Regions from separate parts of the Ornithinimicrobium pratense genome, predicted to be linked through region 1. Evidence: predicted binding sites of a transcription regulator. Region 1 holds the regulator's gene; the other holds the start of a gene.
The links. Region 1 encodes LexA, which represses DNA repair genes until DNA is damaged. Its sites were predicted from a motif close to TCGAACANNTGTTCGA; they were not measured.
Positions count from the first base shown of each region.

Region 2: the regulator LexA is predicted to act here: its motif matches at 2,416-2,431, upstream of FY030_RS05580 (DUF6504 family protein).

Region 1 covers NZ_CP044427.1:965,820-970,228, forward strand. Annotated here, with positions in the region: gene FY030_RS04380 (Sir2 family NAD-dependent protein deacetylase) at 1-241, shown strand, start outside; gene FY030_RS04385 (DUF2382 domain-containing protein) at 363-1,337, shown strand; gene FY030_RS04390 (PRC-barrel domain-containing protein) at 1,465-1,797, shown strand; gene lexA (transcriptional repressor LexA) at 1,961-2,680, opposite strand; gene FY030_RS04400 (LysM peptidoglycan-binding domain-containing protein) at 2,933-3,409, shown strand; gene FY030_RS04405 (hypothetical protein) at 3,415-4,065, opposite strand; gene FY030_RS04410 (glycoside hydrolase family 65 protein) at 4,195-4,409, opposite strand, start outside.
Region 2 covers NZ_CP044427.1:1,235,510-1,239,918, reverse strand. Annotated here, with positions in the region: gene FY030_RS05590 (DNA polymerase III subunit alpha) at 1-1,493, opposite strand, end outside; gene FY030_RS05585 (SAV_6107 family HEPN domain-containing protein) at 1,496-1,942, opposite strand; gene FY030_RS05580 (DUF6504 family protein) at 2,041-2,382, opposite strand; gene FY030_RS16315 (hypothetical protein) at 2,637-2,810, opposite strand; gene FY030_RS05575 (polyprenyl synthetase family protein) at 2,793-3,767, shown strand; gene FY030_RS05570 (Rv2175c family DNA-binding protein) at 3,801-4,157, opposite strand; gene FY030_RS05565 (lytic transglycosylase domain-containing protein) at 4,301-4,409, shown strand, end outside.

The DNA.
Region 1 (4,409 bases):
GCTGTTGAGCGGAGCTCTCAGCCTGCTGGTGCTCGGCTCCTCGCTGCGGGTGATGAGCGGATACCGCTTCGTCCGCAGGGCGCGCCGGGACGGCATACCCGTGCTCGTCGTGACCCGGGGCCAGACCAGGGCCGATGCCGAGACCACCGTGCACCTGGACGCGCTCCTGGACGATGTGCTGCCCCGGCTCGCGGACGAGGTGGCACGCGCCCCCTCGCGGCCCCGGGCGGGTCCGGCCTGAGGGCCACCTCTAGGGGTGCCGGGTGTCGCTCCAAGATGCACCAACGCGCGGTCGGTGATGGAGTCGTTACTGAGCCCCGGCCGAACGGTCAGGGCAGGAACTGACTCGAAGGAGGCGACACATGAACGTCAGCCAGGAGCAGATCAACGAACTCTACTCGGCCCAGGTAGTCACCCAGGATGGTGAGAAGTTGGGCGGCGTCGGCCAGGTGTACCTGGACGACCACACCGGCGAACCGAGCTGGGTGAGCGTGAAGACCGGTTGGTTCGGCACTAGCGAGAGCCTGGTGCCGCTGGACGGAGCCGAGCTCTCGTCCGAGGGCACGGTGCGCGTGGTCCCCAGCAAGGACGTCATCAAGGATGCGCCCAACGTGGACGCGGACGCCCACCTGTCCGCAGAGGACCAGGACGCGCTCTTCCGCTACTACGGCAGCGCGGGGGTCAACGTCAGCCGTTACGACGACCTCGACACGGCCGGGACCGCAGGCACCGGCACCCACACTGGAGGCACGGGGGACCGTGACGCGGCCGTGGGCGACGTCATGGGCCACCAGGGCGTGCATGCTGAGGGGCACACGACCGGCGGCGACGTCGGCAGCGGGCAGCGCACGGGGGACGCCGACCTGCACCGTGCGGGCGGCTCCACCGACGACGGCTCGATGACCCTGCACGAGGAGCGGGTCGACGTCGGCACCCAGCAGGTGGAGACCGGCCGGGTGCGCCTGCGCAAGCACGTCGTCACCGAGCAGGAGAACGTGACCGTGCCCGTCCAGCGCGAAGAGGTCGAGATCGTCCGCGAGCCCGTCGCCTCGGGTGACGTGGACGCCGGCGGTCGGCTCCAGGATGAGGAGGCCGAGGTGACGCTGCACGAGGAGCGTCCTGTCATCGACAAGGACGTGGTCGCGACCGAGCGTGTCGGGCTCCAGAAGGAGACCGTCACCGACGAGAAGCAGGTTGTCACCGACGTGTCCCACGAGGAGGTCGACGTGGACCGTCAGGGCGAGGGCCTGGGCGGCACCGACCGGGATGGCCTTGGCGGCACCGACCGGGATGGTCTGGGCGGCACCGACCGGGATGGCCGCGGCAGCGGCGTCTGACGGACAGTGATCTGAGGCCGCCTAAGCGAGCCTGACCAGGAGGGGCACGACCGGTGGGTCGTGCCCCTCCTGGTGTCCCGGGGGAGCAGACTGCAGGGACGCCGCTGCACGACATCCAGGAGGTCCCGTGGTCACCCAGGCTCAGCTCGACGCCCTCTACGACGCCGAAGTCCTCGACCAGGCCGGAGTGAAGGTCGGTCCGCTGGACAGGGTCTACCTCGACAACGCCACGGGCGTCCCGGCGTGGGTCTTGGTGCGGACCGGGTGGCTCGGTGGCCGCCGGGTGTTCTGCCCCTTGACCAACGCCGAGGTTGTGGGCACGCAGATCCGCGTCCCCTACCCGGTCGGGATGATCAAGGACGCCCCGGAGATACCGGCGGTCGAGCACCTGACCGAAGACGAAGAAGAGCAGCTGTACGACTATTACGCGATCGACGAGGGGCCGGCTCCGTCGGCCTGAGCCGGCGGGGGTCCTAGCCGGAGCTGGCCGGCGCTGCTCCGAGCGGTTAGGTCATTGCGCAGGCTGCCGGGGCCGTGCCCGGTGCAGCGGTATGGTGCGGCGCCGCCTCCGGAGGGGATGGAGGTCGAAGACGACGCCGCGGTCTAGGGGGGCTTCAGGCGGGTCAGACCCGGCGCAGGACCGCGGTGACCTTGCCCAGGATCGTGGCGTGGTCGCCGTCGATCGGCTCGTAGGCGGGGTTGTGGGGCATCAGCCAGGTCTTGCCGTCGCGATGGCGGTAGGTCTTGACCGTGGCCTCGCTGTCCAGCAGCGCGGCCACAATGTCTCCGTTGACGGCGGTCGGCTGACGGCGCACGACGACCCAGTCGCCCTCGCAGATCGCGGCGTCGATCATCGAGTCACCGACCACGTTGAGCAAAAAAAGCTCGCCGTCGCCGACCAGCTGCCGGGGAAGGGGGAAGACGTCCTCGACCGCCTCCTCGGCCAGGATCGGCCCGCCGGCGGCGATGCGCCCGACCAGTGGCACGTAGGAAGGACGCGGCCGGGCATCGCCGATGCCGGTCTCGTCCACCTCACCGTGCGAGACCCGCCCACCATCGGTGTCACCACGCCGGTAGCCCTGGCCCTCGGTGGTGGGGTGGACGACCTCGATGGCGCGGGGTCGGTGCGGGTCGCGGCGCAGGTAGCCCTTGCGCTCGAGCATCTTCAGCTGGTGGGCGACCGAGCTGGGTGAGGTCAACCCGACCGCCTCACCGATCTCGCGCAGGCTCGGCGGGTAGCCGCGGGCGTCCACCGAGTCGCGGATGACGTCGAGGACGCGCTGCTGCCGGTTGGTCAGCTTGGCCCCACCGTCTCGGTCGGGCAGCTCGTGGATCGTGGCCATGGGTCTCCATCCCCTCGTTCTGTCGCCACTCCCGCTGCTTGTCAGGCTCCTGGCCGAAAGTCCAGGTCAGAGGGTTTGTCAGTGGCGGATGATTCAGTTCCTGACATGCCACAAGGGTACGTGCGCCAGGATCGAATGACAAACATCTGTTCGGTCCGCGTGTCGACTTCCTCGGACGGCTGTGCTACAACTAGGACAAAGTTCCATCGGACAAGCGTCCGAAGGACCAAGAGGAACAGGAAGGTGATCAGCATGAGCACTGCCACCCTCGAGACCACTGCGGCCCTCCCGCTGGGGCTCGCCCCGGGCCGGTCCGACCGCCGACGCGCACCGCGCGGGATCCCCCCACACTTGCGACTGGTGCCGACCGGAGCCGGCGGCAGCAGCGCCGCCCACGGCGGGGCGCTGGCCTCCGCAGCGGGCCGGACGCTCGCAGCCCGACGTGGCGCGGTCAGACCGCTGCGGATCACCCGGCGGGGCCGGCTCGCGCTGACGAGCACCGCCACCCTCGTCGTGGCTCTCGTGCTGCTGTCCCTCATGGGGTTGATCGGTCCGGCCGGCGCGACCAGCTCGATCGTCGTCCAGCCCGGGATGACCCTGTCGCAGATCGCCGCCGAGCAGCTGCCCGACGTGCCCCTGAGCGAGGCGGTCACCGACATCCAGCGGGCGAACAAGCTGAGCACGAGCTCGATCGCCGCAGGCCAGGAGCTGGTGATCCCCGGCCGCTGACCGGGTCAGCCCTCGCGGCCCAGGGCGGTCCCGTCCGCGCCGTCGGACCCCGCGCCACCGGCCGGGTCGACACCCTGCGCCGTGGAGTAGACGGCGTCCCAGACCATGGGTAGCTGCCCGGTGGGGATGAAGTAGCCCGCGATATGCGGGTCGAACATCAGCCCGCCGATGCCGGCCTGGCGGTAGGTCTCGGCCGACTCGACGACCTCACGGGGGGGCAGGGCAATCGCGCGCAGGTCCTCATCCGGCCCGATCATGCCGTTCTTGACGGCGAAGTCCCGCGCTCGCTCGGCAGCCGTGAAGGTCAGCACCATGAGCTGGTCCTCGATCGTGGCCGCAGCCGGCGACTCCAGGCCCTCGTCGCCCACGGCGATGAACCACCAGTGGTCCAGCGACATCGTCAGCCGCCACAGCGCGGTCATCCCCACCTGGTCGTCCGCTCCGGTCACCTGCGCGGCCAGCCGGTCGGTCTCCGACGGCGGCAGGTCACTGCCCCCGGACGAAAGGGGCCGACCCCCTTCGTCATCCTCCTGGACGCCACCCTCGGCGTGCTCGGTGCCAGGGACCCCGGGCCGCTGCCCCTCGTAGATCGAGTCCTCCGGCGCAGTGCCGGGGCGGTCGTCGTCCTGGAAGGGCAGGGCGGTCGGATCGGTCATACCCGCTATCCGACCACACCGGCCCTGGCGCGCCAAGACGGATCGCCGGAGGCTCCGGATGCTGACCCGGCCTTGTGCCGCAGGTGCCAGGGCCGGCCCCGGCGGCACAGGGCGGTTGCTGATCAGCCCTCAGACGTCGCGCGGGTGACGCTGGACCGGGACCGGCCCCGTGATGTCTGCCGACCCGACCGGCCAGTTGTGCGGCACGACCCCGGGCGGGACAGGGGAGGAGGAGACCCGCCGCGACTGCTCGCGGTCGGTGGGGATGCTCTGACCCCGGTCACCAGTGTCCGGTCCGCCGTCACGGCGCGGTCCCTGGTCGGCCAGCGGCACCCGCACCTCCT
Region 2 (4,409 bases), 270 kb from region 1:
CAGGTCACCCGGTCGGAGCCGAAGCGCTCCAGGATCCGTTCGTACATCTCCGTGCGACGTGCCGACTCCACGTCGATGTCGATGTCTGGCAGCTCAGCACGCAGCGGTGAGCAGAAGCGCTCCATGAGCAGACCGTGCTCCATCGGGTCCACACCGCTGATCCCGAGCAGGTAGGTCACCAGGCTGCCCGCGCCCGACCCCCGGGCGGCGACCCGCACCCCATGCTCCCGGATGAGGTCGCAGACCTGGGCGACGGTGAGGAAGTAGGTCGGGTAGCCCAGCCCCGCGATGACGCCCAGCTCATCGTCCAGGCGGGTGCGGATGCCCTCAAGGTCTGCGGTGCCCGCCCCGGGGTAGCGGGTGCTGACGGCCTGGGTGCAGCGTTCGGTGAGCACCTGGTGCGCCTGGCCGATGCCGCTGACCCCCAGCACCTCGGGCTCGGGCAGGTGGACCGAGCCCAGACCTAGGTCGGAGCGGGCATCCTGGTGGCAGGCGGCGGCAAGATCCAGGGTGGCGCGCAGCAGGTCGGCGGCCCGGGAACCACCACCGGAGGCCCGCTCCAGCTGCCGGGCCAGACCGACCATGGTGCCGGTCCCGGCCAGGTGCCCGGCGGTGCTGACCCGGTCCAGGTGCCGCTCGTCGAGGGTGACCATCCGCCGGGCCGCGTCGAGCACGTCAACCACCCGGGCCTGCTCGGGGACGGCGTGCCGGACCGCGGCAGTAAGGACCGCGGGCACCCCGACCTCCCGGGCCAGGGCCCACAGCGCGGTGGCATGCCCCAGGCTGGCGGGGGTCCCCTCCGGACCGCCGTGGCAGACGACCTCGACCCGCACCGTGTCCGGAGGGAGCAGATCGACCCAGGCCTGCAGCAGCAGCCGGGCCTGCCCCCGCCGCCGGGCCAGCAGCGCCCGCCCCACGTCGGAGTCCGGGCCCAGCAGCACCACGACCGGGGCGACCCCCTCGACCGGGGTTGCTGCCCGGGCCAGCAGTTCAGGAGAGGTCCGCGGCACCGAACGCTCACCCGCCAGGTGGGTGTGCGTCACCAACCGGCAGAGCCGGGCCCACCCAACTCCTGGCCCCACGCCACCACGCTGCCCGCGGGCGAGCACGACCACCCGCGGCTGCAGGTCGTCGACCAGGGTCCCGCCCTTGACTGGGGTGCGGGACGGATGTCCTGAGGTGGGGGGCAGATGTGCCGGGGTGCCGCCCTCCCGCAGCCCGGTGACCACGGCAGGGGAGGCCGCGGACGACGGGTCACCGGTCGCCAGCGCCGAGCTGCCCAAGGCCAGGTCGACACCTAACACCGGCAGGATCCCGGCGTCCTGGCAGGAGCGCACGAAACGCACGGCACCGTAGAGACCGTCGCGGTCGGTCAGCGCCAGGGCAGGCTGACCCAGCTCGACGGCCCTGGCCACGAGGTCGGCGGGATGGGACGCGCCGTAGCGCATCGAGGCGCTGGAGGCGACGTGCAGGTGGACGAAGTCGCCCCCCATGCTCATCCCCGCCCGAGCGGTGCCAGCTCGGTGGGCAGCGGCAGCTCGCAGGGCAGGTGCAGGCAGGCCCGCACCAGCTCCAGGAAACGCTCGCCTGAGCGGACCAGGTCGTCGGCGTCACGGGCGGTGACACAGTCGACGCCCCGCTCCAGAGCCAGCCTGCGCCGCCCGGAGTCGGCGAACAGCACCGCCCACTCGGTCAGCTCCGGGGCGACCGTGGGCAGCATCTCCCACACGCTGCGCGGTCGGGCCCGACGACTGGGGGCGGTCCGAGAGGCCACCAGCGCCGCCCCTGCCCGCAGCGCTGCCAGGTGCGCCTGGGTGTAGCGCTCGCCCGCCGTGCTGCTGTGGCAGGCCGCCAGCAGCCCGGCCCGGGCCCGGTCCAACAGGTCCAGCACGGCGCCTGCCGTCATCCCCGGCCCGGGAAGTGTGCTCTGCGTGATCGTCATCTCGTCCATCCCTCCTCGCTGGGGCGGACCGTCCGCCGCCCGCTCCTTGTCTGCATCACGTGCTCTGCATCACGTGCTCTGCATCACGTGCTCTGCTCTCAGTCGCTCACCCGGGCCAACCACCACCGGTCGTCCTGCACCAGGTCGTAGACGCCGGTGCCCATCGACTGCCCGGCTCCTGCCTCCACCCGCCACACCCGACGCTCCAGGTCTTCCCCGTCGTGATCCTCAGCCCGCCACCACGGCACCCGCTGGGACCACTGCCCCAGCACCGCCCGGACCAGGTGCACCCGACCGCGCCACAGGAAGACCGTGGGCACCTTCTGGGCCTGGGCCCCCACCTCCGTCCAGAGCGTGGGCAGCGCGCCCTCCACGCGCACACCGTGCTCGGTCGCTGCTCCCAGCCGGACCTCGACCTGCTCCTCATACCGCCTGCTCATGGGCTCCTCCTCCACCGCCGACCCGCACGTTTTTCGAATACATGTTCGATAAGACAAATGTACGACCTGTGCCCAGCACTCTGTCAACCCCGTCCGACAGACCTGTGGACAGCCGCCGCGACCGTCGACCAACGGCCAGGATGGGAGCCGACCCGGGCCAGCTGGAGGGGATGGCCCGGGTCGACCCGCTCGCGACGGGCTCAGGGGCCAACTCCCGCTAGGCTCGACCTCGGACGCAGCAGCGCCCCTCGTCATCAAGCATCACCGAGCCAGGAGGCCGAGCCCCCGTGCCGTTTGCCCATCCGCTGGATGGCGTCGACCTGCGCCACCGGGTGCAGCAGGCTCTCGATCGCCACCTCCAGCACCAGCGCACGGTGCTCGCCGAGCTCGGCGCGCCGATGGACCCGCTCGTGGACGTCATCGAGCACCTGCTCTCTGGGGGCAAGCGGCTGCGCGCGGCCTTCCTCTACTGGGGCTGGCGCGCCCTGGGCGGCGAGCGCGAGGACGACGCCGCCGCGGTGCGCGCCTCGAGCTCGATGGAGATCTTCCAGGCCGCCGCCCTCCTCCACGACGACGTCATGGACAACAGCGACCTGCGGCGCGGACGACCCACGGCGCACCGCGCCTTCGCCGCCCTCCACCGGGAGCAGGGCTGGAACGGTGACCCGGAACGGTTCGGCCTGGCCGGCGCCATCCTCGCCGGCGACCTGTGCCTGAACTGGACCGACGAGGTCTTCGCCACCAGCGGGCTGTCGCCTGCTGCTCTCCAGCGCGCCCGTCCCGAGCTGGACCGGATGCGCACCCAGCTCATGGGTGGCCAGTTCCTCGACGTCCTCGAAGGTGCCCGTGGGTGGCAGGACCTGAACTACTCCCAGCGGATCGAAGCCTGCCGCACGGTGATCCTCTACAAGAGCGCCCGCTACTCCGTGCAGCAGCCGCTGCTCATCGGGGCACGCGCGGCCGGCGCCTCACCGCAGACCCTGGACGCCCTGGCCGCGTACGGCGACCGGCTGGGCAAGGCCTTCCAGCTGCGCGACGACGTCCTGGGCGTCTTCGGCGACCCGACCGAGACCGGGAAACCGGCCGGTGATGACCTGCGCGAGGGCAAGCACACCGTACTCATCGCGCACGCGCTGGAGCATGCGGACACCTCCGGGGCCGAGCTCGTCACTGCGAGCCTGGGTGACCCCGACCTCGATGACGAGACGGTCACCGCCTGTCGCCAGGTCCTGCTGGACTCCGGCGCCGTCGACCGCACCGAGCAGATGATCACCGACGAGGCGAAGGACGCCTTAACGGCGCTCTCGTCCACCCCGGAGCTCACCGAGGAGGGTCGGCACGCGATGGTTGAGCTGGTGGCCATCTGCACCGACCGCGCGACCTGATCCTGGCGCCCACTGCACTAGGGCACCGGCGTTCTAGAAGGCGTGCTCCTGCGCCCGGCGGCGCACCTCGGTCTTGGCCCCGGCGTGCAGGGAGGCGATCGCGCTGCCGCCGGCGAGACTGTCGTCGGGGGCATGCAGCCAGTCGATGATCTCCTCGTCCGCGAGGCCGCCATCAGTAAGTACGGTGATCGTGCCCCGCAGCGCGACCAGCGGGCCCTCCTCGGTCACGAAGGTGCTGGGGACCATGAGGGCCCGGTTCTGGCCCCGCCGCCGGCCGACGAGCTCGCGCTCGTGCAACCACCGTTTGACCGTGGGCAGGCTCGCGCCGGTCCGCTCCATGATGTCGGGGACCGTCAGCCAGCCGGGAATTACATCGCTGTTACTTACCACATCTTCTAGTCAACCACATGGAACGACACGCCGCGAAGGTGGCGCTCCCGCTTTCTGGGCTGTACTGTCCCTCCTGTCCCAGCAGAACCGGGTTCATCGCCGATCCCGCATGTCCCTAACGTCGCACCTGTCCCGGAGTCAACGTGCCCCTCTTTGCCGCCCTGCCGCCCACGGATCTACCGACCCACGCCTACATCCCGCCGACCGCGGTGCACGGGACCGCGCCGTTATCCCTCGACCTCGCCCTGTCGG